One region of the Bradyrhizobium sp. 157 genome, then DNA from elsewhere that is predicted to be linked to it. Evidence: predicted binding sites of a transcription regulator. Region 1 holds the regulator's gene; each other region holds the start of a gene.
What was found. Region 1 encodes PhoB, which activates phosphate uptake and scavenging genes when phosphate is short. Its sites were predicted from a motif close to TGTCATNNANCTGTCAT; they were not measured.
Positions count from the first base shown of each region.

Region 2: phnC (phosphonate ABC transporter ATP-binding protein) is a predicted target of PhoB. The motif match lies at 7,016-7,032, and genes of this name have one in related genera.
Region 3: IVA95_RS36240 (YbhN family protein) is a predicted target of PhoB. The motif match lies at 2,467-2,483, and genes of this name have one in related genera.

Region 1 is NZ_JADPKF010000077.1:127,289-136,943, forward strand. It holds gene IVA95_RS20120 (sensor histidine kinase) at 1-514, shown strand, start outside; gene IVA95_RS20130 (signal transduction histidine kinase) at 2,304-2,675, shown strand; gene IVA95_RS20135 (hypothetical protein) at 2,814-3,041, shown strand; gene IVA95_RS20140 (Hsp33 family molecular chaperone) at 3,199-4,200, opposite strand; gene argF (ornithine carbamoyltransferase) at 4,376-5,302, opposite strand; gene IVA95_RS20150 (aspartate aminotransferase family protein) at 5,302-6,510, opposite strand; gene IVA95_RS20155 (GcrA family cell cycle regulator) at 7,005-7,514, shown strand; gene phoB (phosphate regulon transcriptional regulator PhoB) at 7,689-8,393, opposite strand; gene phoU (phosphate signaling complex protein PhoU) at 8,404-9,120, opposite strand; gene pstB (phosphate ABC transporter ATP-binding protein PstB) at 9,132-9,655, opposite strand, start outside.
Region 2 is NZ_JADPKF010000005.1:29,699-39,353, reverse strand. It holds gene IVA95_RS00915 (galactose oxidase) at 1-61, opposite strand, end outside; gene IVA95_RS00910 (peptide ABC transporter substrate-binding protein) at 241-2,031, shown strand; gene IVA95_RS00905 (peptidoglycan-binding protein) at 2,574-4,535, shown strand; gene IVA95_RS00900 (DUF3592 domain-containing protein) at 4,701-5,228, shown strand; gene IVA95_RS00895 (caspase family protein) at 5,225-6,922, shown strand; gene phnC (phosphonate ABC transporter ATP-binding protein) at 7,108-7,866, shown strand; gene phnD (phosphate/phosphite/phosphonate ABC transporter substrate-binding protein) at 7,897-8,769, shown strand; gene phnE (phosphonate ABC transporter, permease protein PhnE) at 8,774-9,580, shown strand; gene IVA95_RS00875 (phosphonate dehydrogenase) at 9,600-9,655, shown strand, end outside.
Region 3 is NZ_JADPKF010000120.1:111,090-120,744, reverse strand. It holds gene IVA95_RS36245 (hypothetical protein) at 1-1,161, opposite strand, end outside; gene IVA95_RS36240 (YbhN family protein) at 1,250-2,314, opposite strand; gene IVA95_RS36235 (ferritin-like domain-containing protein) at 2,698-3,204, shown strand; gene IVA95_RS36230 (EAL domain-containing protein) at 3,377-5,779, shown strand; gene IVA95_RS36225 (hypothetical protein) at 5,799-6,233, opposite strand; gene IVA95_RS36220 (hypothetical protein) at 6,304-6,936, shown strand; gene IVA95_RS36215 (YdcF family protein) at 7,007-7,612, shown strand; gene IVA95_RS36210 (PLP-dependent aminotransferase family protein) at 7,618-8,958, opposite strand; gene IVA95_RS36205 (DUF1127 domain-containing protein) at 9,139-9,375, shown strand; gene IVA95_RS36200 (universal stress protein) at 9,415-9,655, opposite strand, start outside.

The DNA.
Region 1 (9,655 bases):
CGATCTGCCCGAAGCCGGGCACGCGCAGCACGCCATCGAGGGCCGGCTGCTCGCGCTCGGACGCGCGCACGATCTGCTTTTGCAGGCAAGATGGACCAGCGCGAACCTTGGCACGATCGTCCGCAGCGCTACCCAAGCCTTCGATAATCCCGACGAGCCGAAGTTCTCGATTTCGGGACCCGATATCCGGATGACGTCTGGTGCCGTCATTGCGATCGCGATGACACTGAACGAGCTTTGCACCAACACCACGAAATTTGGTGCCCTGTCGGTCCCGCAAGGGCGAGTCGACATCAACTGGACGCTCGATCAACAGTCGCAGCGCCTGCACCTCACATGGGCCGAGAAGAACGGTGCGGCGGTCCGCCCGCCCGAAAAGCGCAGCTTCGGGACACGGCTGATCGAGACGCTCGGCAGGCAGCTCCGGGGCGACGTGCGGCTGACCTATGCGCCGACCGGTTTCGTCTACGCACTCGACGTGCCGATGGCTTCTCTGACTTCAGCGGCCGCATAAGCTCGTACTCGGGTACTGCGGAAGCCAAATCGTATTTGGGAAAGAACGGCCCCAGCACAGGGGCGTACTGAGGCCGTCATTCATCGGATACCAAGGGGTATGGCATCCGGTCGCCCCAATCAAACGATCCCGGCGACAACAGTTGCAACCCGTATTCGTCAGGAACGGTTATCAGCGATGAAAGCTCGTCACGCGGCGCCAGCACCCACGCGCCCTATCGGGTCGTACCCGGTGACCTATGATGTGGTGGCGCGGTCCCCGACGAACTGTCGAGGTGAACCAATTTCGGCAACTGGAGGATATCCATGCCACTTACAAAAAATCAGAAAACGTGTGTTGGGCCGATGAGCACTCAAACTAGTCAGCACCTCACGATTTGTGCGGCGCTTCCTCTAATGCCCACAGCAGGAGGACATTGCGACACTTCAACAATCCGAAAACAAACAAATAGAAATGACGCCGTGCTCGCTGCGAAAGCAGAGATAAGTCGGCGCCGATCACTCAAGAAACAGCGCGAAGAGCAAACGGCTCATCTCTATTTTCGAGAATCCAGTTCGCGATAAAGGGTTCGCAAATATGATAGGCCTTCCACGGTCAGACGGTGCTCGTCTCGTTCTCCTTCGATATACCTTTTCATAAGATGCTTGGACAGTCGCTCCCGCACACCTTCCAACTCGGAGCGGTCGGCGAGGGCCCCATAAATATTCAGCGCGCGATCAACTGGCAGTATATTCATCGGATTCCTCTAAGATATTTGGGTATTCAAGTAACAGGATGCTCAATCGTTCCCAAAATAGACGCTTAACGCCGCGACTTCTTCTGCCAAACAAGAACCATGTTGGCGCGGGTTACACCCGGCCCGATCGGCTTCGACATCCGGACGTTCGAATGCCCTGCGTGCAGTCACCTCCATCAGACTGTGGTCGAACTACTAATCGACCCGATGAAGTCCCTCAGAACCCACACATGGCTTCGCGGACAACTGCAAGCGCCCACGTAAGGGTGCGCCAATTTGAACGTTTAATTGGGGAAGGCCGCCCTCGCATTGTGGGCGGACTAGCCTCGCGACGTGCAAGAGAACCTTTTCGAAACGGCTGTGGCGGAGGACGTTATAATTCTAAACTATTTGGCTTCGTACCTGCACGATCGTCCTAAACGGCGCACCCGGCAAAGCCGATCCAGTTAGCTTAGGGCGGGCTACCGCTTGCGGAGCTCGGCAGATGTCCAAGTCCTCGAATTAAACTCAGACTATATGCACTAGCGCTCTTATATTCGACGGACAGGATACCCATCTTCATATCATCGCCGCCCCCTACGTGGCATCTATCGGTGACTGAGAGACAGTTGCGCTCCCGCCTTACTCGAAAGAGGGCGCAGAGCGATGCAGAAACGACGACACCGTTTCACACAGTACCGACACCGTTTCACACAGACGCAGCCTCTTGAAGAGCGGCTAATTGAACATGCGACGCGGCTGCGCGATGAAGCTAAATCGCTTCCCCCTGGTGTCGTGCGCGAGGCGATTCTAAGGCGGGCTGAGCAGGCGGAAACTGGCGCGCACATGAGCCGGTGGCTGCGCTCGCCTGATTCAAAGAGTAACGCGTAATCTGCACAAGCATAAGAACCATGCCGGTCCACAAAACGGCTTCGACGGAGGATACGCATCGCGACGCGAAATCGCGCGCCGCGGCTCTGTCGCGATGGGACGATGAGCTAGGCGCAGTCCCCGACGGACTGCCGAGGTGAACCAATTTCGGCAACAGGAGGATACCCCATGTCACGTAAAAACATGTCACTGACAAAATTCGGCATCGATGACGGCCCGCACAACATGGACGGGCTACGGCTTTTCGCGCGCGACGGAACTGAACGGGTCGAAGCGTTCATAGGCCGCAAGGTGATGGACGTCTGGGTCGAATCCATCGAGCACCGGGGAGGACGGCAGAGTCTGTTCCGCGATCAGTACAACGCGTTGGGCAAGCGCAATCTTGCGGCGATTGAGCGGATCGTGAAAGCGAAATACCAACGGGGCGCCGCTTATAACCGCCAGCATCCCTATGTCGAGGTGCTGTTCTCGGATATCACGGAAAGCGGCGAGGCCCTGGACCTGGGGGGCCTTGTACGCCTGCCCTTGCCGCCGGAGTTTCTCAGGCTGGGTTGAGTCGGGTCTGCCAAACGAGGCCCTACGATGTCTGACAAGATCAGCACGATTTTCGGCAATGTGCCGCGCTGGCAGCACGGCCAGCGCCCCGCGCGATCCAGATCGCCTTAAATATCGCAACGAGCCAAAGGACCAAGGATGAAAAAGCCCATTCTCTCAATTGACGAACCGGAGTCGAAAAAAGCACCGCGAGCCGACCGGCTTCCTACCGAGGGCTTCGTGATGGTTGTCGACGGCCATTTCAAGTCAAAGTTCGACACTGCCGAGGCTGCCGAAGCAGCGGGCCGGAAACTGAAATCGACTTATCCGATGCTCCAGATCGAAATCTATGATGCTGCCACCCAGGTCCGCACGTTGTTGAGCTAATGCATTATCGGTTCCGATTGAATCAGAACCGACGCTCTAGATTTTGTTTTGACGCGTTTCCCTCACGCGAAGCGATATCCACTTCGCGCGAAAACGCTATACCCCAATCCGGCAATCCGGTTGGTTGCGGCGAACGCCTTCACACCCGGCGATCGCCCTACTCCTCCACGCCCGCTTCGTGCGGGGTGAACTGGTAGACCGAGGAGCAGAACTCGCAGGTCACCATCACCTTGTCATCCTTGACCATCTCGGCGCGGTCCTTGGGCGCAAAACTTTTCAGCATCGCGGAGACCGCCTCGCGCGAGCAGGAGCATTGTGCGCGCAAGGTCAGCGGCGAGAACACGCGCACGCCGCGCTCGTGAAACAGGCGATACAGCAGTCGCTCGCCCGACAGATCGGGATCGATCAGTTCGACGTCCTCGACAGTGCCGATTAACGACTGCCCCTCGACCCACGCATCATCCTCGGCGACGGTATGCGTCACCGCGCCTTCCGGCGCATCGCCCGGATGCAGATCGGCCTGCCGCGCGCGCTCGGGCGACTTCGGCAGGAATTGCAGCAGCATGCCGCCGGCGCGCCAGCGATGCTTGCCGCCGTCGCCGCCGCGCCATTCTTCGCCGACCGCGAGCCGCACGCGGGTCGGGATCTGCTCGGAGCGCAGGAAATATTCATGGGCGGCATCCTCGAGGCTACCGCCGTCGAGCGCCACTAGGCCCTGGTAGCGGCTCATGTCCGCGCCCTGATCGATGGTCATCGCGAGATGGCCTTTGCCAAGCAGGGCGCCTGAATCCTGCCCGTCCTTCAGCCGCCTTGCGTCATAGCGCGCATAGGCGCGGAGCCGATCCGGCGACTGGAAATCCACGATCAGAAACGACACCGGACCGTCGGTCTGCGTCTGCAAAATGAAACGGCCGTCGAACTTCAGCGCCGAGCCAAGCAGCGTCGCCAGCACGATCGCTTCGCCAAGCAGTTTTCCAACCGGAGCCGGATAATCGTGCTTGGCCAGGATGTCATCGAGCGCGGGGCCGAGCCGGGTCAACCGTCCGCGCAGATCGAGCGAAGCGACCTCGAACGGCAGCACTGCGTCATCGACGGGAACGGACGAGGGCGCGCGGATCGGCGCCTCGGTTGTGATTTTGATGTCTGATTGTGAATCCATGGCGCCTTATCTGGGGGCTCGGAATGCAAAACGAAAGGGGTGATCCGTGTCCCGGACGCGGTGCAGCGTGCAACGCTGCTCCGCAGAGCCGGGACCCAATTGCAAGTGGTGTGGACCCCGGCTCTGCAGCGCACCGCTAACGCGCTGCGCAGCGTCCGGGGAACGCAACTAGGGCTCACGCCACTTCGTTAAAACACCAGGCCAGAATGCCCTTTTGCGCATGCAGGCGATTTTCGGCTTCGTCGAACACGACCGATTGCGGGCCATCGATCACTTCATCGGTGACTTCTTCGCCGCGATGCGCGGGAAGGCAGTGCATGAAGATCGCGTCCGGCTTGGCCAGCGACATCAGCTTCGCATTGACCTGATAAGGTTTCAGCACATTGTGGCGATGTTCGCCGTCTTTGTCGCCCATCGAGACCCAGGTGTCGGTGACGACGCAATCGGCGCCGCGCACGGCGGCTTCGGGATCGGTGCCGAGCACGATCGGCGCCTGCGTCGCCTTGATCCAGTCCTTCATCGCCTTGTTCGGCGCGAGCTGCGGCGGGGTTGCGACGTTGAGCTTGAACTTGAAACGCTCGGCCGCATGCGCCCACGAGGCCAGCACGTTGTTGTCGTCGCCGGTCCAGGCCACGGTGCGTCCTTCGATCGGGCCGCGATGCTCCTCGAACGTCATCAGGTCGGCCATCACCTGACAGGGATGCGAGCGCCGCGTCAGGCCGTTGATCACGGGCACGGTGGCATGCGCGGCCAGCTCCAGGAGCGCATCGTGGTTGAGAATGCGGATCATGATCGCATCGACATAGCGCGACAGCACGCGCGCGGTGTCGGCGATGGTCTCGCCGCGGCCGAGCTGCATTTCGGCCCCGGTCAGCATGATGGACTCGCCGCCGAGCTGGCGCATGCCGACGTCGAACGACACCCGGGTGCGGGTCGAGGGGCGTTCGAAGATCATCGCCAGCGTCTTGCCTTCGAGCGGCTTCTTGCTTTTCTCATGCGCTTTCAGCTTCGCCTTCATGGTGGCGCTTAACGCCAGCATGCTGCGCAATTCATCTAACGGCAGTTCGTTGATGTCGAGAAAGTGACGGACGGACTTGCTCATCATCCCGCCGCCTTCTTCAACTGCGAGCTCGACAGCACGACGCAGGCTCGCTCCAGCATCTGGACCGACTCGTCGATCTCGGCCTCGGTCACGATCAGGGGCGCCAGAAACCGCACCACATTGTCGCCGGCGCCGACCGTCAGCAGCTTCTGGTCACGCAACGCATTGACGAGATCGCCCGACGGCACCACGGCCTTGACGCCGACCAAAAGCCCCTCGCCGCGCACTTCCGAGAGAACAGTGGGATAGCGGTCGACGACGGAGGCCAGCTTCTGTTTCAACAGCAGCGACATTTTCTGCACGTGATCAAAGAAGCCGGGCTTGAGCATCACATCGAGCACGGCATTGGCCGCAGCGATCGCCAGCGGATTGCCGCCGAAGGTCGAGCCGTGCGAGCCCGGTGTCATGCCGCTCGCCGCTTCGGCGGTGGCCAGCACCGCGCCGATCGGGAAACCGCCGCCCAGCGCCTTTGCCAGCGACATCACATCCGGCGTCACGCCGACGCGCTTGTAGGCGAAGAGATCGCCGGTGCGGCCCATGCCGGTCTGCACCTCGTCGAACGCGAGCAACAGGCCCTTCTCGTCGCAGAGCTGGCGCAGCGCCTTGAAGAAAGACTGCGGCGCCGAGCGCACGCCGCCCTCGCCCTGCACCGGCTCGATCAGGATGCCCGCGGTCTGCGGGCCGATCGCTTTCTTGACCGCTTCGAGATCGCCATGCGGCACCTGGTCGAAACCGTCCATCGGCGGCCCAAAGCCTTCGAGATATTTCGCGGAGCCGGTGGCCGCGAGCGTGCCCAACGTGCGGCCGTGGAACGCGCCCTCGAAGGTGATGAGGCGATAGCGTTCTGGATGGCCCTTGGAGAATTGATAGCGGCGCACGACCTTGATCACGCCTTCCATCGCCTCCGCGCCGGAATTGCAGAAGAACACCAGGTCGGCAAAGCTCTGCTCGCAGAGCCGCGCGGCCAGCTTCTCGCCATCGGGCGACTTGAACAGGTTCGACATGTGCCAGAGCTTCGTCGACTGTTCCTGCAACGCCTTGATCAGGTGCGGATGGCAGTGACCGAGCGCATTCACCGCGACGCCTGAGGTGAAGTCGAGATAACGCTCGCCATTGGTGGCGGTCAGCCAGCAGCCTTCGCCGCGTTCGAAGCCGAGATCGACCCTGGCGAAGACGGGGAGCAGATGCGACGTGGCGCTATTGGTCATGGCAATCACTGAGGTTTGAGACCTGCCTTTGAGACCTGCCGCGGGCGTGCATTGGCGCGAACGCGGCAACAGCCGGTCTTGCGAAAACGAAACGTGCCGCCTCTTAAGGGCGGCACGTGAGAGGCATTCTATGTGGGCGGGGAGCGCTGTCAACACGCCACGGAACGGCTTTTCCTGCAGTGCAAGGGGCTGAAATCCGTAGGATTGCGGTGTGGTGGAAAACACGCAGTGAAATGCCTAGATGTCAGAACATGTGGACGCTCGGGCCCGGACTCTTGCGCCGGAGTCACGCCATATTGTAGCGTTTGGGCTGTCGGATACGACATCTCGTGCGGCAGTTCTGATCCCTGGAGTCCTTTTGTGCAGGCGTAAACGTTCGGGCGCGGTTAGCGCGCCCGGCGAGGGCTAAGGGATTCTGACCGCAGGGATTTTTGAGACGATGACATCGCCAGCGCCGCCCCGATTGGCCGGCGCGATGCGAAGGGAAGATTACGATGACGGTTTTGACCTGGTCCGACGATCGCGTCGAGCAGCTTAAGAAGCTCTGGGAAGCCGGATTGTCGGCAAGCCAGATCGCCGCGGAACTCGGAAATGTGACACGAAACGCCGTAATCGGCAAAGTGCACCGGCTGGGTCTCTCCGGCCGTGCCAAGAGCCCCTCCTCGGCCGCCCCGCGGCAGCGCAAGGCACGTCCCGCCCAGCCGATGATGCGCGTGTCGCGCCCGGTCTCGCGCGGCAATACCGCGCTCGCGCACGCCTTCGAAGTCGAGATGGAGCCGGATCCGATCGCCTTCGACAATGTCGTGCCGATGAGCCAGCGGCTGTCGCTGCTCGAACTGAACGAGGCGACCTGCCACTGGCCGGTCGGCGATCCCTCAAGCCCGGAATTCTTCTTCTGCGGCGGCAAAGCGCTCACTGGCCTGCCTTATTGCGCCCACCACTCGCGCATCGCCTACCAGCCCGCCGCCGACCGCCGCCGTCAGCAGCCGAAGCAGACAAGGTAAGTCGCGGTTCGTCGTAGCCCGGATGGAGCGAAGCGAAATCCGGGCTACGCGTTCCACTGTCATTGCGAGCGTAGCGAAGCAATCCATACTTGCTTTGCCGCACGATGGATTGCTTCGCTTCGCTCGCAATGACGATGAGAGAGTCCCCGCTTTCGCGCGGACAACGATGGAGCCTTACGGCTCCACCTTCGCAAATCGGTCATCCAGCGCGTAACCGGCGCCGCGGACGGTGCGGATCGGGTCCTGCTCGCGGCCGGGGTTGAGCAGCTTGCGCAAGCGGCCGATGTGGACGTCGACGGTGCGCTCGTCGATGTAGATGTCGCGGCCCCAGACGCTGTCGAGCAACTGCTCGCGGCTGAAGACGCGGCCGGGATGCTCCAGGAAAAATTCCAGCAGGCGATACTCGGTCGGACCGAGATCGATCTGACGGCCCGAGCGCGCGACGCGGCGTTTTTCGCGATCGAGTTCGATGTCGCCATAGGTCAGCACAGTGGCGAGCCGCTCGGGGCTTGCCCGCCGCAACAGGCCCTTCACCCGCGCCAGCAGTTCCGGAACCGAGAACGGCTTGACGATGTAGTCGTCGGCGCCGGTCGCAAGCCCGCGCACGCGCTCGCTCTCCTCGCCGCGCGCCGTCAGCATGATGATCGGCAATTGCTTGGTTTCCGGCCGGGCGCGCAGGCGGCGGCACAGCTCGATGCCGGAGAGCCCCGGCAGCATCCAGTCAAGCACGACGAGATCGGGCACGCGCTCTTTCAGCCGCGTATCCGCATCGTCGCCGCGTCCGACGGTTTCGACCTCATAGCCTTCAGCGTCGAGGTTGTAGCGCAACAGCGTGGTCAGCGCTTCCTCATCCTCGACCACCATAATGCGCGCGCTCATCTCGTATCCCTCAGCTATTCGGAACCGCGGTGGCAAAGGTCGTCATGTCGCCCTTCGGGCGCTTGTCGAGCATCTGCTGACCCTCGATCATGTAGAACACGGTTTCGGCGATGTTGGTGGCGTGATCGCCGATCCGTTCGATGTTCTTGGCGCAGAACATCAGATGGATGCAGAACGAGATGTTGCGCGGATCTTCCATCATATAGGTCAGGAGTTCGCGGAACAGCGAGGTGCAGATGGCGTCGACTTCCTCGTCGCCCTTCCACACCGCCATCGCCGCCGGCAGATCGTGCGCGGCATAGGCGTCCAGCACCGACTTGACCTGCGATTGTACCAGGTCGGTCATGTGTTCGAGGCCGCGCATCAGCTTCAGCGGCTGGAAATCGTTCTCCAGCGCCGCGACACGCTTGCCCATGTTCTTGGCGAGGTCGCCGATCCGTTCCAGATCGGTGGCAACCCGCATCGAGCCGACGATTTCGCGCAAATCGATCGCCATCGGCTGACGGCGGGCGATGGTCAGCACCGCGCGCTCCTCGATCAGATGCTGCAGGCGGTCGATCTCGACGTCGGTGGCGACGACGTGCTTGCCGAGCGCGACGTCGCGGCGGACCAGCGCGTCGACGGATTCGGTGATCATGCGCTCAGCCAGGCCGCCCATCTCGGCAACAAGGCGCGTCAATTCCTGAAGGTCGCTGTCGAATGCCTTGGCGGTGTGCTCAGAAGCCATCTGTTATCTCCTTAACCAAACCGCCCCGTGATGTAGTCCTGGGTACGTCGATCGCGCGGCGAGGTGAAAATCTTGTTGGTATCGTCGAATTCGATCAGCTCGCCGAGATACATGAAGGCGGTCTTGTCCGAGACGCGCGCCGCCTGCTGCATATTATGGGTGACGATGGCGATGGTGTAGTCCTCCGCCAGTTCCTGAATCAGTTCCTCGATCTTGGCGGTCGAGATCGGATCGAGCGCCGAGCAGGGCTCGTCAAACAGGATCACCTCGGGCCTGACCGCAACGGTGCGCGCGATGCATAGCCGCTGCTGCTGACCGCCGGACAGCGAGAGGCCACTGGCGTTCAACTTGTCCTTGACCTCGTTCCATAGCGCGCCGCCGCGCAGCGCCTTCTCGACCCGGCCGTCCATCTCGGACTTCGAGATCTTCTCATAGAGACGGATGCCGAAGGCGATATTCTCGTAGATCGTCATCGGGAACGGCGTCGGCTTTTGGAACACCATGCCGACGCGGGCCCGCAGCAGATTGAGGTCGA
Region 2 (9,655 bases), on a different contig from region 1:
CGCTGGCAGCCCCGGCAACGAAAGCTCTCCTGTTCAGACGCGGCAGATCGGATGAAGACATGAGAGCTCCTGGGCTAGAGGTGCTGGATCATCGATGGTCGTAATAAAGGCGAGTGCGGTCAAGACAACAACTCCGTGAACTGCGGTGGCCCGGATCCTGCTTTGACAGGTTCGCGCTTAGGTGATCCATTTCAGTATTGAGAGTGACGAGGCATTTAGCACCAGTGAGGAGTCGGCCCCATGAAAGAACGGGAACTTCGAGACCTGATTGCTGACGTCAAGACCGGCCGGCTCTCGCGGCGGGCCTTTGTCCAGCGAATGATTGCCGTCGGCCTGACCGCGCCGATGGCAGGGATGATGCTTAGCCAGTCCGGGGTCGCGATGGCTGCGACCGAGCTACCCTACAAGCCGACCAAGGCCGGCGGCGGCGGCGTGCTGAAACTGATGTATTGGCAGGCCATCACCCTGCTCAATCCCCATTTCGCCGTCGGCACCAAGGATCAGGAAGGCTGCCGGATCTTTTACGAGCCGCTGGCGGGATGGGATGGCGACGGCAATTTGGTTCCGATCCTCGCCGCCGAGATTCCGAGCAAGGAGAATGACGGATTGGCCGAAGACGGCCGCTCGGTGGTCTGGAAGCTGAAACGCGGCGTCAAATGGCACGACGGCATGCCGTTCACGGCCGACGATGTCGTCTTCACCTGGGAATATGCCAAAACGCCGGAGACCGCGGCGGTCTCGATCGCCAACTACAAGGACATCACAGTCGAGAAGATCGACGACTTCACCGTCCGCCTCACCTTTGCCAAGCCGACGCCGTTCTGGGCCGATGCCTTTGTCGGCAATTACGGCATGATCATCCCGAAGCATCTGTTCAAGGATTACGTCGGCGCCAGGTCGCGCGAGGCGCCGCACAATCTGAAGCCGGTCGGCACCGGTCCTTATCTGTTCGTGGATTTCAAGCCGGGCGACATGCTCCGCGGCAAGATCAATCCGAACTACCACGTCGCCAACCGGCCGCATTTCGATGAGGTGGAGGTCAAGGGCGGCGGCGACGCGGTGTCGGCGGCGCGCGCGGTGCTGCAGTCCGGCGAATATGACTATGCCTGGAACATGCTGGTCGAAGAGGACATCCTGCTGAAGCTGGAAGCCGCTGGAAAGGGCAGGGTCAACATCACGCCGTCAGGCAATGTCGAGTTCATGTCGCTCAACTCGACTGATCCCGCCGTCGAGGTCGACGGCGAGCGCGCGAGCATAAAGACCAGGCATCCGCTGTTCAGCGATCCGGCCGTGCGCCAGGCCATCAATCTCCTGATCGATCGCGCGTCGATCGAGAAATTCATCTATGGCCGCACGGCACGGGCCACCCCGAACTTCCTCAACAACCCGGAACGCTTCCGGTCGAAAAACACCAAATTCGAATTCAACATCGAGAAGGCCAACCAGATCCTCGAGGCCGCTGGCTGGAAAAAGGGCGGCGACGGCATTCGCGCCAGGGACGGCAAGCCGCTGAAGTTCGTGTTTCAGACCTCGATAAATGCGCCCAGGCAGAAGACCCAGGCCATCGTCAAGCAGGCGTGCCAGAAAGCGGGCATCGACATCGAACTGAAGTCGGTGGTGGGATCGGTGTTCTTCTCCTCGGACGCCGCCAATCCCGATACCTACACGCATTTCTATTGCGACGCGCAGATGTACAACACCACCATGCCGCAGGCCGATCCGCAGTTTTTCATGAACCAGTATGTGTCGTGGCAGATAGCGAACAAGGAAAACAAGTGGCAGGGGCGCAATGTCTCGCGCTGGCAAAGCAAGGAATACGACGAGATCTACAAGCAGGTCGAACGGGAGCTCGACGCGGTGAAGCGCGCGGCGCTGTTCATCAAGCTCAACGACCTCGTCGTAACAGACAATTACATCCAACCCATCGTCTCCCGGAGCCGCGTCGCCGCGCTCGGCAACAAGCTGACCGCGCATATCTCGGGCTGGGACAACGATTTGTGGCAACTCGCGAGCTGGTACCGGGAAGCGTGAGAACGGGATAGCGGTGCAGCCCAGCGCTGTCACCGTAATACCACCATAATGCCACGGCCCGCATGCTGGGCCAGCGCGGGCGCGCAGCCGACTGTCGCGCCGGCAGCCGCGGCAATGGACGCTGTCCTGTTCAGGCGCGGCAGATGGCATGTCGAAGCCATGAGAGCTTCCGGGCTGGCATAGGTGCATCATCAATGGTCATGACAACGGCGAGCGTGGTCAGGACGACAACTCCGAGAACAGCGGCCGATGCACTCAGTTGCAGGTGACCTGCATCGCAACTGTTAGCTAGCTCACACGTGAAGGGCTGCAAAACGATGTAAGCTCTTCACGGTTCGCCGTGAGCCATAATGCTCCGGCTGCGCAAACGAATATCGATAGTGCGGACAGTGCGTCCGGCCGGTTGTCACTGGCCGCGACGATCGGATCATCGTGCCGAAAGGGCAGATCTGGGCCGGCCAATGAGCAGCAAACCGAGGCCGAGGACGCAGCGATCGGCGAAGAGGAAGCGGGCAACAGGCACACAAACGGGGGAGCGAGCAATGGGTCAAATTGGCAGGTCTACCGATCCTTCAACCGCTGATAATCGCGACGACGTCGCAGGCAGCGAGGTCGCTTCGTTCCGCTACAACAATCCCGGCGCTCAATATCCGAGCGCACGCGCCGCGCGCTTTGGCCAGACCGGCTATGGCATCATCGGCGGCGGGCACAAGATCGCGCGCTTTCCCTCGCCGGTGAACGGCGCCGCCTCGAACTTCGACCTCTTGTCACGGAGCTATGTCGGCATGCGGATCGGCGAGGCCGGAACGAAGTGGACCGGCGCTCACGGCTTCGGCGTACCCGGCTATGACTCGAACGCGATCCTGACGAAGGAGATGGTCGACGACCCCGTTCAGGCCATTGCCTTGCTGAAGGCCATTGCCGGCCGCGAGTCGGGCAAAGGCAATAACCTGACCGAAGAGCAGTGGCGTCAGGCGCATCGAATGTACAAGGCCGGCAGCGCCGATGCCTTCCTGAACAGCCTGCCCGCTGTAGCCGTTGCCCAGCCACCCACGAGCGGTGTGCCCTCGGGTGCGGGTCTGGTTCAGCGCGCCCGCGCGCATATCGGCGAGCAATACGTCAACACGCAGGTGCCGAAGGACGATCCGCATTGGCATGGCCCGTGGGACTGCGCCGAGTTCGTTTCATGGCTGGTCTATCAGGAAGCCGGCACGCTTTACGGCTGCGTCGACCACACGGCGCTGCCGGCCAAGGCCGATGCCTATACCGGCGCCTGGAAGGCTGACCTCGAACGGCTCGGTAAGCGCGTTTCGGTGGAGGAGGCGGCGGCAACCGTCGGCGGCATCGTGCTCCGCTATCCGCCTGGTCCGGGCAAGATGGGCCACATCGCAGTATGCGACGGCAACGGCGGCACCATCGAGGCAAAGGGACGGCGTTACGGCGTGGTGGCCGACACGGTGCACGGCCGCGGCTGGCATACCGGCATCCTGATTCCCGGCATCTCCTATGACAGTGCCGCGCCGATCAAGGTCAACCCGCCCGCCATCATCTACGAGGTCGATGCACCGAACATGGATATGGCGGTGGTTGCGCGCATCCAGGCGGCGCTGGCCGCCAAAGGCTTCGATCCCGGCCTGATCGACGGCGAGTTCGGATTAAACACGCAAGCAGCCGTGCTGCGTTTTCAGGAAGCCGAGGGCATGGTCGTCGATGGCGCGGTCGGGCCGGAGACGGCGGCCGCGCTCGGCGTCTCGCTCGGGGCCGAAGCCGCAATGCCTGGCGTCCTCGTCGCGGAGACCGGTACCGCCTCTGGCGCTGCCGCGCTCGACCTGCAGCAACTGCTCCCGCTTATTCTCATGTTGCTATCGAAGGAGAAACCGATGGCCGATCCTGCCAAGCCGGGCCAAGGCCTCGAACTGCTGCTGCCGCTGATTTTGCAGTCGGCACTTACCGGCAAGCAGCTCGACATCACGCAGCTTCTTACCGTGCTTGCGACCGGCAAGCCCGCTGCGATGCCGGCGATCACGCCGATCGCCAATGCGCCGGTGCTCGCGCAACCGGTCAACACCGTCCCGGCGCCGGTCGTCGCGCAGCCGGCAACGCCGCAACAGCCAGCCGCCGCGCCGCCGGTCGATCTCATCACCGTGCTGATGCCGCTGCTCTACGAGCGGCTGACCGGCAAGCCGCTTCCAGGCACCGAAAAACCGGATAAGCCCGCCGAGCCGCTCGCGCCGGCGATGTCGCGGCCGAGCGTACAGCTTTCAGCGGGCATGCTTGGTATCGTCACCCTGCTGCAGTCGGCGGGCATTCTCAACCTGCCCTTCAATCTGGGAGCGATTGCCGGTCAGGCGCCAACCACAGCCGCGCCGGTTTCAGGTTCGACCATAGCAACCTTGATTCCGATCATCACCGGCGTGATCGGCGCCACCGGCGGCTTCGGCGCGATCGGCGGAATCGCATCGAAGCTGCTGGGCGGACTGCTCAGCGCGTTCGGGAAGAAATGAGGGGGTGGAGGTTGGAAGAGTAAACCTCGCTGCCTCTGCGCCCCGCTGCTCGGGAGTTGTGCCCGCCGCTGGTGCCATGACACCTGCTCGGGGCATTGAACCTTTCAGTCCACGCCAAGACACATCCACGCCTACAACAGTGTTTGCCGCAGGGCGCGTCGTTTCATGGAAGATCCTGCAGTTTTTCTCAGCCGCCTTGCCAGGTTCGCCCTGATACCGATTGGCCTGCTGCTATTGCTCGCAGCGGGCTTCAGTGTCTGGTCAACAAGAACATGGATTGCACGCGCCATTGAAACGCCCGGGTCGGTGATCGAGATGGTGCGCCTGCGCGACAGCGAGGATAAGGGCTACGTGTTTGCGCCAGTCGTGCGCTTCCAGACGATGGACGGTCGTACCATTGAATTCCAGTCCGGGCTGCGCACCAATCCGCCGGCTTATCGCACCGGACAAACTGTCTCGGTGCTCTACGATCCCGATGTACCGGAATCGGCGGCCATTCGAGGCGTGTTTTCCCTTTGGCTGATGCCGATCATCCTGGCTTTCATCGGGTCGATCTTCCTGATGGTTGCAACAGCCATGATCATGCTGATCAGGCGGGTGGCGCGGGCTCTCGACCAGCCGCCGCATCTGACTGACGTGGTTGGTTCGCCGGCGCGCGGGCAAGTCGCCGTTTTCAACAGGACACGTTCATGATCGCGCTTCTGTTCGGTCATCGCCACGCCCGGCCGGGCCATGCCATGGCGCTTGTGCTAGCGCTTGCGTTGATGTTGCCCGGTGCCGGCGCATCCGAGGCCGCACCTTCCGACAATCGCGCAAAGCTCTGGAATTCCTGCCGTGCGGACGACAACGAGGCCGGCCTCGCAGCCTGTATGGCGATCATCAGCACGCCCGGCATTTCAAAACGAGAGCGCGCGATCGCGTACTACAATCGGTGCTATAAGTTCATCACCCGGCACGACTACAGGAACGCACTCGCCAGCTGCGACCGGTGCCTCGAAGACAATCCCTCCTTCGTCGAAGCATGGCTTAACCGGGCGTTGATCCGCAGCGGGTTCGGCCAATTCGACCTCGCCATCATAGACGCGACCAAGGCGCTCGCGGTCGCGAACAATAATTCCGACCGCGCCGACGCGTTGCGCAACCGCGCCGCTGCCCATGTGCGGCGTGGCAGCATCGCGGAGAGCCGGGCCGATCTGGACCAGGCGGCCAGGCTGCAACCTGGCGGCATCTACAATTTCATCCACCAGGCCGACTTCCTGGTGCAACTTGGCCGTCCCGATGAGGCGCTCCAACAGATTGCGCGAGCTCGCGCCGCTCGGGTCAGCGGTAACTCTTCGCAGCAGAAGACTTCCGCCGACATCGGCTTGCTGCACGGAAAAGCCCTCGTGGCGCTGAAGCGTTACCCGGAAGCGCTTCCTGTGCTGGATGCGCTGCTCAAGATCGACCCCCAAAACGCCGAAGCGTTTGCGCTAAAGAGCGTGGCATTGGGTCGAACCAACAACATCGCGGCCGCACGGGATGCGCTGTCCACCGCGCGCCGGCTGCCGCTGTCCAGTCCCGACGCCGCCGACGTGTTCCGCGAGGCGGAGCAGCTTGTGCGCGAGGTGGATAGCGCAATGGCGCCGCCCCGCGGCGAACCGGTCGCGCCGGGCGCAACGCCGTCGCGCGAGCGCAGCAATCGGGTTGCGCTGGTGATCGGCAATGCCGCCTATCAGAACGTTTCACCCCTCAAGAATGCGCGCCGCGACGCCGAGGCGCTGGCGGCGGAATTCGACGCGCTCGGCTTCCGCAAGGTGACGCTGCTGCGCGATCAGACGCGCGAACAGATGTTTGCCGCCCTGCGAGCCTTCGCCAGGGAGGCGGAAACGTCTGACTGGGCCGTCATCTATTTTGCCGGCCACGGACTCGAGATGGGCGGAGTCAACTGGCTCGCACCTGTCGATGCGCAGTTGAAGACCGATCGCGACGTGCGCCTCGAAGCAGTTTCGATCGACGAGCTCAGCACCGCGATCGAAGGCGTGCGGGGATTGCGGCTCATCGTGCTGGATGCGTGCCGGGACAATCCTTTCGCGCCGCAGATGCGCTTCACTAACAGCACGCGCTCGCTCGGAATGGGGCTAGCGCGCGTGGAGCCCGAGGGCGGGACCATGATCGCCTATGCGGCGAAAGCCGGTCAGGTGGCGCACGATGGGGACGACGACAACTCTCCGTTCATGAAGGCGCTGCTCAATCGGCTGAAGCAGCCGGGGCTGGAGATCTCCATGCTCTTTCGCTTCGTCCGCGATGATGTGATGGCCGCAACCGGACGGCAGCAGGAGCCTTTTGTCTACGGCTCGCTGCCGAGCGAACCTTTTTATTTCCGTACCGCAGCGACAGCTTCGCGGTGAGGCGGATCAATCGCGTACAGAACACTTAACACGTCCGAGTTTTGAGAGAGTAGCTCGGACCAGCAGGTCGGGCATCGAGCCTGCCTTGGGCTGTGTCATCCTGACGTCATGGACGCTTGATAGTCGGACTAAGCGAACAATTAACGATTTTGTTCGGAAACAGCGAACACGCTGCGAGGTTCGAGATGTTGTCGCTCCAGAACGTGACCGTTACATACCCCAACGGGGTCGTCGCGCTGCGGCCGACCACCGCCATGTTCGAGCGGGGAAAATTCATCGTTCTTCTCGGCACCTCAGGGGCGGGAAAATCGACATTGCTGCGCAGCCTCAATGGGCTCGTGCGGCCGACGTCGGGTGAGGTTTGCGTCGAGGGGCGTGGATCGATCTTCTCCAGCCGCACACAGTTGCGGGCGCATCGGCGGCGGACTGGAATGGTGTTCCAGCAACATCATTTGATCGGCCGGCTGTCGGCGCTCGACAATGTGCTGACGGGACGGCTTGCTGCGCACAGTGTGGTGCGGTCGATTTTTCCGCTGCCGCGCGCTGACCGCCTGCTGGCCCTGGAGGCGCTTGACCGGGTCGGACTTGCCGACAGGGCGCTGGACCGCGCCGATCAGCTTTCCGGTGGACAACAGCAACGCGTCGGCATCGCGCGCGCCATGGCCCAGAAGCCGGAAATCATGCTCGCCGATGAACCCGTCGCGAGCCTCGACCCCGCCACGTCCGTCCGGGTGCTCGAAGATCTTCATCGGATCTGCCGCGAGGACGGGATCACCGCGATCGTCAGCCTGCATCAGGTCGATCTGGCATGTCGGTTCGCCGATCACATCATCGGCCTCGCGCAGGGCGGCATCGTTTTCGAAGGGGCGCCAGATCAACTCGGGTCGGTTACGCTCGATCGTATCTATGCGACGGAACGCAAAGGCTTGGCCAAAGCGGCTTAGTCGAGCCCTCAATCTGGATGGAGAAATCAGATGATTCACCGCCGCAACTTCCTCGTTGCATCGGCCGCGGCCGGGCTCTGCGTGCTCGCCGCTCCGGCATTTGCCGCCGACAAGACAAACCCCGACAAGCTGCGTATCGCACTGCTTCCCGACGAGAACGCGTCGACCATCATTCAGAATGCACAGCCGCTCAAGAAGTACCTTGAGGAGGTGCTCAAGAGACCCGTCGAGATCATCGTCACCACGGACTATTCGTCGATGATCGAGGCGATGCGGTTCGGACGCATCGAGGTCGGGTATTTTGGCCCGTTCTCCTACGTGCTCGCCAAGTCGAAAGCGCCGGAAATCGAGCCCTTCGGCGTAGGCGTCGAAAAGGGTAAACCCAATTACCAATCAATCCTGATAGCCACGGCGGATGGCCCGGTGAAGGAATTGGCCGACATCAAGGGCAAGCCATTCGCATTCGGTGATCGGGCTTCCACGTCGAGCCATCTTGCGCCGCGCGCCCTTCTCGCCAAGCAAGGGCTGACCGGAGACGCCGACTATAAGGTCGTCCACCTGGGCCAGCACGATGCGGTGGCGCGTGCCGTCGCTGCCGGGCAGGTGCCTGCGGGGGCATTATCCGAATCCATTTACCGGGTCTTGGTCGAGACCAAGAAGATCGATTCCACCAAGCTCAGGCAGCTCGCATTGTCCGAACCGATTCCGAACTACCCGCTCACGGTGCAGGGCTTTCTGAAGCCTGAGCTCAAGGAAGCTATCAAGCGAGCGTTCCTGGACCTAAAGGACCCGGCCATCCTCAAGCTGTTCCGCGTTGAAGCTATCGCGACGGCAACCGACAAGGACTACGACGTGCTGCGCGACATGGCGAAAGTGCTGCAACTCGATATTGCCAAGCTGTGAAACGATGAAATCGGTTTCGCACACGTTTGACGCCATTCTCGAAGAACAACGCCGCTCCGCCTTGCGCGGGGCGGGCCTCGTCGGCTTGATCATCGCTGCGTGCGTAGCGGCGCTGGCGGCCACGGGCTTTTTCGACGCGCAGCGATTTCTGGAGAGTGGGCCTGCGATCGGTACGCTAGCCTCTGAAATGGTGCCGCCGGATTTCAGCCGCTGGCAATCATGGTTGCGGCCGCTTCTGGATACGCTTGCGATGTCGATCGCCGGGACGGCGCTCGCCGTGGCCTTCTCCTTGCCGCTCGCACTTTTGGCCGCTCCCAATACCAGCCCGCACCCGACCGTTTATCTGGCGGTTCGGACATTCCTCGCCTTCTTGCGTTCGGTGCCGGAGATCATCCTTGGCGTTCTGTTTGTCGCCGCGGTCGGTTTCGGGGCGCTGCCTGGTGTCCTTGCGCTGGCGCTGCATTCGATCGGCATGGTCGGCAAGTTCTATTCCGAGGCAATCGAACATGTCGATCCCAAGCCGCTGGAAGCGGCTCGCGCCGCGGGCGCGACGCCGTTGCAAGTCATCCAGCACGCCGTTCTGCCGCAAGTCCTGCCGCAGCTCACCGATGTCACGATCTACCGGTGGGAGTATCATTTCCGCGCTTCCGCCGTGCTCGGCATCGTTGGCGCAGGGGGAATCGGTTTCGAGCTGATCTCGGCTCTGCGCCTCCTGAACTACGACCAGGTTTCGGCCATCCTGCTTTCGATCCTCGCATGCGTTGTAATCGTCGACAGCGTCGGCGCGTACTTGCGAAAATCGCTCAAGTAACCGTGCCTCGATGACAGAGTTGCCGCTCATCGTTCTGACAAACCGGGTCTTTCCCGAGACCCGCGCCGTGTTCGA
Region 3 (9,655 bases), on a different contig from region 1:
GCCGCTGCGCCGAAACAGTGCGCGTTCGGTTGCCGTGTCCACGATGACGTCGGCGACGAGGCCGGAAAAATAGATGTCGTTGGCGCCGATTGATAGCAGCACCAGGTCGAGTTGGCGGTCCGGCTGGCGGCGTTTCGCGGCGGCGAGGGCTTCACGCAGCTCGGCCAGTTGCCCGTTGACGGTGCCCTGGCACGCACCGCCCGATTTCGACGGCAGGCAGTCGCGGGCGCGCTGCGAGCCGAACAGCCCGTCGGCAATGGTGGCGCCCGTGCAGGCCAGCGGCAGGTAGGTCACCGCGATATGCGGATATCGCACGGCGAGCGCCAGTGCGGTTCGCGTCTGATAGCTGTAGAGCGAACGGTGGCAGGCGGGGTTAAACCAGAGCGCACTCTGCCGCTGCCAGACGGCGAGGGAATCGGGCGCCTCGCAGGCCCGTCCGCCTTTATATCCCGCGCGGCTCGGCCGGTAATATTGCGAGGCCGCTGTGCCGAGATAGGAGCGGAAGCAGAAGCCTTCATCGGCGAGCGCAATTGGGCGGTCTGGATTTCCCTCGCCGGACGCGATGCTGTCGCCGAGACCCGCTATGAAGATGTCGCGTACCGCGATCTCGGTGAAAGCGCGCTGAGTGCCCTCCGAGCTGGATATGTCGGCGGTCACGACCGTGGTGCGGCCGTAGCGGACGCGGAGATTGACTGGTTCGGCGCAGTCGAAAGTGGAAGTTTGCGGGCCGTCGCCGTCGTCGACCGTCCAGGCGCAGGTCGCGCCCACCGGCACCGGGCCCGTCAGTCGGATCACGACCGGATGATCGATCGGTGTCAGATAGCTTTCTTTGACGTTGTCGCGCGTGCAGGGCTCGCTGACGCGGCCGGCGAGATCGATGCAGAGCCGGTTCACGGTATTGCGTGCCCAGCCGCGGCCGTCGCTCTGGATCGCCAGCACCTGCTCTGAAGCCAGCACGCTGCGGCCGCGTCCGCTTTCGGCATGCAGCAGGAAATCCCGCTCCTCGCGGAACAGGCGGAAGCGGTTGCGTACTTCCCAAGAAATCTGCAGCGGCCCGTAGCCCCCGGCGGTCTGGGCTTCCGCCGCGGACGTGATTATTCCAATCAGCACGCCGGCAAGCAGCGCGACCGACATCATCGAACGTGAGAGAATTCCAGCCATGGCGTCGTTTGACGTTAGCGGTAAGGCAGAAATAAGAGAATGAGGCAGCTCTGCCTCAAAAGACCAGACGGTGCAGATAACGACGCCGTTACCGGCCTCGGGATTGCCGGCCCTCGACCGGTTGCCGCACCCGGGCCTTGGCGGTGCACGCTTCGCCGAGCCGACGGCGGTCCAGCCAAGGCTGCACCACGCTGAGCCAGAGTTCGCGCGTGCCCATGATCCAAATCGAGATGCCGAAGGGAATCAGGAAGTACAGGATTCGGAATACCACCAGCGTCGCCAGTAATTGTTCCTTGCCGAACTGCGGCAGCGCCACCAGCATCGCGGCATCGAATACCCCGATGCTACCGGGTGCATGGCTGGCAAAACCGAGCAGCGTTGCCAGGATGAATACCACCGCCAACGAAATGAAATCGATGTGCGGCGCGATCGGCATCAGCAAATACATCGCCAGCGCGCAGAAGCCGAGATCGACGACGCCGATTAGGACTTGCAGCAACGTCAGCCTCGCCGAGGGCAGCACCACTTTCCAGCCGTTCTGGCCGAGTTCGCGGCGCCCTTCGCCCAAGAGCAGCCAGATGAAATAAACGGCGATGCCGGCAAGGCAGCCGATCGCGATCAGCCGGTTCATTGCCGGCGGCAGCAGGTCCATCGCCGACGCCGCCTCAGGATGCCAGGCCATGCCGATGCCGAGCACAAACAGATTGCCGAGCCAGAAGGTCAGGCCGGAGAGGAAGCAGATCTTGGCGACATCGATCGCAGTCAGGCCGTAGTCAGAATAGATCCGAAACCGGATCGCGCCGCCGGTGAAGACGGTGGCGCCGACGTTGTGACCGATGGTGTAGCTGGTGAAGCTCGACATCGCCGCGATGCGGTAGGGGACGTGCGTCTTGCCAATCGTTCGCAATGCGAAGAAATCATAGAAGGTCAGCGTGAAGAACGCGCCTACTACGCACAGTGCCGCCAGCGCGATCCGATGCGGGGCGATTTCGGTCAGGGCCGTCAAAACAACCCCGGTGTCGACGCCCTTCAGGGTGCGAACCAGATGGGTGATCGCAAGAATGATGATGAGAAGACTCGCAGCGATCCCCAGCCGTTTCCAGCCGATCTTCTCCTTGAAGCCACGCCTGAGCGCGGTCAGCAGCCGATGCATTCATCCTCCCGGCGGGCGCAATACGTAAAGATGGGCCTGTCACGACGGGTGACAGTCGACGGTCAGAGGCACCGTGCGCGAAACCCATAAGCCAAAACCGGGCCGTTGTGCAGCCCTTGACAAGCATGCCTTTTGGCGTCGTTCGTCGCCTTTGTCATACGCCATACATATGTCGCCGCGTTAACGATTTTGAGTCGCAACGAGGTCCGTTCCGCGGGCTCTTTTTGCCGCGCCGTTCCATCCGTTCCATCGCGGCGTTTTCGCGGCCTTCAGGAACGTCCTTTTCGCGAGCAAGTTAGCCTCTAATCAATGTCGAACATGAAGCGTGCGCCCGGCCAGCATGAGGCCTGCGCCTGCGTGTTCCCAAATGGAGGAGAACCGCAATGGGACTGTTCACCAAAGACATCAAGACGATGAACGACCTGTTCATCCACCAATTGCAGGATATCTACTATGCCGAGAAGCAACTCGTGAAAGCACTGCCGAAAATGGCCGAAAAGGCCACTGACAAGCAGCTCAAACAGGGCTTCTTGGGCCATCTCGACGAAACCAAGACGCATGTGCAGCGTCTCGAAGAGATATTCCGCATGCACGGCGCAGAGGTGAAGGCGGTCGATTGCCCAGCGATCGACGGCATCATCGAGGAAGCGGACGACGTCGCAGGCGAGATCGAGGACAAGGACGTGTTGGACGCGGCCCTCATTAATGCCGCCCAGGCTGCCGAGCACTATGAAATCACCCGTTACGGCAGCCTGATCGCCTGGGCGCGGCAGCTTGGCCGCAACGATTGCGCCAGCATCCTGCAGAAGACGCTCGACGAGGAAAAGACGGTCGACAAGAAGCTGACCTCGCTGGCGGAAGGCAAGGTCAACCTGCGAGCCGCAAGCTGATTTATCGCGCCATTGAGGCAAAACGCCGCGCGGGCGAGTAGCTCGCGCGGCGTTTCCGCGCCGGCATGCCTGGCATGCCAAAAAGCGTTTGTTTACCATCCGCGTAACCGCACCGCGGCGGTTACGCCAAATATACGAATAGGGCTGCAGTTACAGGCCTTCGGGGGTCTGTATGTATCGCGTCCTAACTTGCCTCACTTCCGAGCACGACTGGCGCCTGGTCGTGCTTGCCGGTGCCATTTGCTGGCTTGCCAGCGCAGTCGCCATCAGCCTGTTTCATCGTGCTAGGGCCTCGCGCGACCGTACGCGCGCGATCTGGATTGGCCTCGATGCAGCGGTCGGCGGCTGCGGAATCTGGGCCACCCATTTCGTCGCGATGCTGGCCTACGATCCCGGCGCCGGAGCCGGATACAGCATTCCCGTTACGCTGTTGTCGCTGGTCTTCGCGATAGGCATCGTCGCCGTCGGTCTGTGCATTGCGCTGTCGAGCGCACGGTGGCCGGTGGTTGCGATTGGCGGCGCCGTGATTGGCGCGGGCGTCGCAGCGATGCACTACACCGGCATGGCGGCACTCGAGCTTCCGGCGTTCATTGTGTGGTCGCCCGGCATCGTTGTGGCCTCGATCGTGTTTGGCAGCGTGTTTGCGGCCATGGCGCTTCTTGTTGCCGCGCGTCGCGACAATCCCGCCCATACCGTGGGCGCCACCGGGCTGCTGACGGTTGCCATCGTTTCGCATCATTTCACCGCGATGGGCGCCGTCACGTTGATTCCCGACCCGACGCTCGGGACGGACGGGCTGTCGATTTCACCGACCGCACTTTCCTTCCTGACGGCGGTGGCAGCGTTCGCCATCCTCGGGCTATCGCTGCTGGCGGCCATGATCGACCGCCGCGCCAAGGGCGAACTGCATCAGCAGAAAGTCCTGCTCGATACCGCGCTCGACAACATGTCGCAGGGACTTTGCATGTTCGATGCGGATGGTCGCATCCTGCTCAATAACCAACGCTACGCCGAAATGATGGGACGGACCGCCATGACTCTCCAGGGTCGTTTGCTGCTCGATGTCCTTCGGCAGCAGAAGGCGCTTGATCGATGGGACGGCGATCCCGATCAGTTCGTCGCCAACGTGATCGCTGCTGCCAAGGCCGGCAACAGCGTGACCAGAACGGTGAGCCGCAACGGACGTTCGCTCCGCGTCGTCGACCAGCCGATGAAGGGCGGCGGATGGGTCGCGACCTTCGAGGACATCACCGAATGGCAGGCTGCCCAGGAACAGATTTCCCACATGGCGCGCCATGACGCACTGACCAATCTGCCGAACCGGACGTTGTTCCGCGAGCAACTCGAGAAGGCGTTGCGGCTCGCCAAGCGCAGCGATCAGCTTGCGGTGCTCTGTCTCGACCTCGACCACTTCAAGGATATCAACGATTCGCTCGGCCATCCGGTCGGCGACGCGCTCTTGAAAGAAGTCGCCCGCCGTCTCGGCGAATGCATCACCGAGAACGACACGGTGGCGAGGCTGGGTGGGGACGAGTTCGTGATCGTGCAGTTCTGCAACGATTGCGACCCGTCCGCTGTTGCCTTGCTCGCCAGCCACGTGGTCGAGAAGGTTTCGGCGCCCTATGAAATCGCCGGTCACCAGCTCGTCATCGGGGTCAGCATCGGCATTTCGCTGGCGCCGGAGGACGGCAAGAATCCCGATGAACTCCTCAAGAAGGCCGACCTCGCGCTCTATCGCGCCAAGGAGGATGGCCGCGGCACCTACCGCTTCTTTGAGACCGGAATGGACGCCCGCGCGCAGGCAAGGCGGCTCTTGGAGCTCGACTTACGCGCGGCGCTGCAGCGCGGGGAATTCGAAGTTTACTACCAGCCGATCCGCGATATAGCCAAAGACGTCGTTGTTGGCTTCGAAGCCCTGGTGCGGTGGAATCACTCGCTGCGCGGCATGATCTCTCCGGCCAACTTCATTCCGCTGGCGGAGGAAACCGGCCTGATTGTGCCGATCGGCGACTGGGTGTTGCGTCGAGCCTGCATCGACGCGGCCCAGTGGTCGCAGGACGTCGGCGTCGCCGTCAATCTGTCGCCGGTGCAGTTCAAGAATCCCAGTCTGGTATCGACGGTGAAGGAGGCGCTGAAAGCCTCGGGTCTTCCGGCGCACCGGCTCGAGCTCGAGATCACGGAATCGGTGCTGCTGCAGAACAGCGAGGCAACGCTTTCGGTTCTGCACGAGCTTCGCGCCTTTGGCGTCCGGATCTCGCTCGACGACTTCGGAACCGGATATTCGTCCCTGAGTTACCTGCGCAGCTTTCCGTTCGACAAAATCAAGATCGATCGCTCTTTCGTCACCGAACTGGCGACGCGCGATGATTCGATGGCGATCGTCCGCGCCGTGACCGGCCTCGGCAAGAGCCTGGGTATCGTCACCACGGCTGAAGGCGTCGAGACCGACGCGCAGTTCGACCTTTTGCGCCAGGAGGGCTGCACGCAGGCGCAAGGCTATCTGTTCAGCCCGCCGCGTCCCGCTTCCGAGGTGGAAACGATGCTATCGAAGCCACGGGCGCGGGTCGTCGCTTAGTTTCTCAAGTCTTGTTCCTTTAAGCCTTGCGCAACGCGAAATGCGCGCCGCAGAATGCCATCACGGCGCCGAGGCATAAGGCCGCAAGGCCGGCGAGCACGCCAGACACGGTCGGGACCGGGCTCGGCGCGGAGGCGGCCTGGCCGGCGCCGGCAAGGATCAGCACACCGACTGCGATCAGGAACTGTCGCATCCGCTGCGGAATTTGGCCCGCGGCCGCGCTGTGCATGAGGTTGGCGGTAAAATAGCCGCCGGAAAAGCCCACGGTCGCGATCAGCCACCACGCGATTGCCGCGCCCGCGGGCATGAATTCGCCTGTATCGGATCGCCACAGGCGGCCGAGATCGAGACCGTAGCGCGCCCCCAGCATGTGGACGGCGAGCGCCAGCAGCACTCCTGAAACAATGGCGCCGGCCAGGATGAGACGGCGCGGAAAATAGGTCGTCTCGGGCATGTCCCGCTTGTAAGGTAAAGCCGGCTCGCCGCGCAACTGGCAGCGCTCACGCCACAACGGGATTTTGAACTTGTCCACCTCACTACCGCAACAGGCCGCGACAGCAGGGGAGGGAGCGACCGGGACCCGCTACGTTTACAAGGCATCGCTGGTCGGGGCAGCGCATGAGTTCGAACTGACGGACGAAGGGCTATCGTGGCAGGCGAGGGGAAGGTCCGGGATCTGGCCCTATGCCGATATTGCTGCGGTGCGTCTGTCCTATCGGCCGGCGTCGATGCAGTCGCGCCGCTATCGCGCCGACATCGAACACAAGAGCGGCCAGCGCATCACGGCTTACTCGACGAGTTGGCACACCGTCGTATTGATGACGCCGCAGGACCGCGATTACCGCGCCTTCATCGAGCAATTGCATGTGCGTCTGAAGGCGGCAGGGAGCAGTGCTGCGCTGATCGGAGGCATCGGGCCGGTAATCTATGCCACCGGCTGTCTGCTGCTGGCGCTGGTCGCGATTGCGATCACCGGACTGTTCGCGCGCGCGATCGCTACCGGAGAGTTCGCGGGTGCATTGTTTCTGGTTGGATTCGTCGCCTTGTTCGGATGGCAGATGGGCGGCTTCATCTGGCGCAACAAGCCGCGGCTTTACACGTTCGATAAGTTGCCCGAGACATTGTTGCCGGCGATGCCTCGCAATCCGGCGAAATGAAATGTGACTTCGCCGGACGCGTGACGCGCGGCATGATGGTCGGACCGTTTTCGCTATCAGACGAACTGCCGTGACAGATCGAAATAGGCGATCGCCAACCGAGGCCGAGATTGCCGCGATCAACGCGCGGCATCTGATCGAGACGCCGTTACGGCCGGCCGATCTGCTGTTCGTATTCGGAACGCGCGAGGACGTCGAGGAGCGCGTCGATGAAGCCTGCAAGCTGTGGCGCGACGGATATTTTCGCCGGGCGATCGTGAGCGGCGGCGTGACGCCGGGATCGGATCTGTCGGAATGCGAGATCATCGCGGGTGCAATGATCGCGCGGGGCGTTCCGGTCGACATCATCCTGAGAGAGGATCGCGCGATGAACACCGGCGAGAACGTGATCTTTTCGCTGCCGATCATCGATGCTGCGCTCGGCCTCGCCAACATCGGCAGCGTGATCTGTCTCGGCAATACCTGGACGGCGCGCCGCTATCCGATGACGCTGCACCGGCATTGGCCGGAAGTGGAGAAGATGCTGGTCATGGTCGATAGTTTCAAGACGCCGCGGGAGCTCTGGTACACCGACGCCGAATTCAGCCGCCGCATGCTCCATGAATGGGACAAGATCGAGCCGTACAAGGCGAGGGGCTTTATCGCGGAGTGGCCGGCGCGCGAAACGTCCGATTGATAGCGCTACTCGGTCGTATCGACGTCTTCTTTCGCCGTCAGCATTCCCGACAACGTTCGCAGCGCCAGATCGAGTTGTTCAGTGCTGGGGGCGCCGAGCGCCAGGCGGACGGCGTTGGGGGCGTGGCCTGGACTTACGGCGAAGGTGGTCGACGGGGTCAATGCGATGTCGCGCCGGGCCGCGGCCGCGACGAATGTCTGCGAGCGCCAGTGCTGGGGCAAGGTCAACCAGAGATGATAGGATTTGATGTTGGCTTGAACTTCGAAGCCGGCGAGGTATTTGGCCGCCATCTGCTGGCGCCGTGCCGCATCGATCCGTTTCAGGCGTGACAGCTCGGCAACGGTGCCATCTGCCATCAACCGCTGTCCGGCCGCAAACGCAAATCCCGAAGCTGTCCACCCGCCCGACCGAACCGCGGACATGACGCGTTCGCGCAGCCGCGGCGGCGAAACGATAAAGCCGAGGGCAAGGCCGGGCGCCACCTTCTTCGACAGGCTATCGAGCGTGATGCAGCTATCCGGCGCGAGCGCGGCCATCGGGGTTTCTTCGTCAAGAAAGCCGTAGACCGTATCCTCGATGACGGTGAGGCCGAGCTTCTCGACCACGCGCAGCAAATCGGCGCGGCGCGCCGAAGGCATAGTCATGCCGAGCGGGTTTTGAATCGTCGGCTGAACGTACAGCGCCGATAAATGCGCTTCGCGGTGAGCCTTCTGCACTGCGTCCGGGCGAACGCCGTTCTCGTCCATCGCAAGCGGCACCAGCGTCACGCCAAGCCTGACGGCGATGTCTTTGATGAACGGATAAGTCAGCGCCTCGACGCCGCAGCGGCCGCCGCTCGGCACCACCGCCGCGAGTGCGGCGGCGATGCATTGCCGCCCGTTCGCCGTGAAGACGAGTTGATCGGGAGCCGGAGACCAGTCTTCGCGGGAAAGAAACTCGGCGGAGATGGTCCGCGCCGCCAATGTGCCGGTCGTGGTCGAGTGCCGCAACGCGAGATCAAGCATTTCGGGGCGTTCCAGCCCTGCAAGGCTTCTCGCGATCATCGCCGATTGCGTCGGCAGTATCGGATAGTTCACTTCCAGATCGATGCGCGCGCCGCGCGGCTCTGCCGGCATGGCGATACCGCGGCGCGTCTCGCCAGACACGAACGTGCCGCGTCCGACTTCACCGACCACGAGGCCGCGGCGCAGGAGCTCGGTATAGACGCGGCTCGCGGTCGAAACCGCGATCTTGCGCTGATAGGCGAAGCTGCGCTGCGGCGGCAGGCGATCGCCGGGCTTGAGCGCGCCGTTGGCGATCTCGGCGGCGACGGTATCGGCAAGCTTCAGGTACTCGAACTTCGACATTATTGCACCGAGAGCAATGTTTTCCTTGCACCGAGAAATGTATCGGATCATTTTGAACCAATCAAGCCCGAGATTGCACTGAGAGGGGTGCAAGCAATCAGAACTCAATAGGTGCAGGCGCTCTCCGCGGCGTTTGCGCCAGTGGCACCGCTTTGCCGCTCGCAAGCAAGGAGAAGAACGATGACGACGATATCCCAGACGGCAGGTCAGCCTGCTTCACGGAAAGGCCCGGTCGGATTTTTCGGCCTGCTCGGACGCTGGGTGAACGGCGTCGTCACTTATTTTGCGCATCGCGAAGCCATCAAAACGCTGAGTGAACTGGACGACCGCGCGCTCCGCGACATCGGTGTCGAGCGTAGCCAGATCGAGGTGGCCGTGCGCGGCATGATCGATCCAATGTACGGGCGGATGATGTGAGGCGCATTCGGCGTCGCCGTTCGGCGGCGCCGCTACGTCTCAGTGCCGGACCACCAGCACTGAGCACTTGGCATAGCGCACCACATGACCGGCGTTGGAGCCGAGAAAATAGGTCCGCATCGCCGGCCGGTGCGAGGTCATCACGATCAGGTCGGCCTTGATCGCCGCTGCCTCTTCGAGGATCTCGTGATAGATGCCGCCTTTCCGTACTGCGGTGGAAATGCGCGGTGCCTCGATGCCGGATTCCTGCGCCACGATCGCGAGCGCTTCCTCCGAGGTC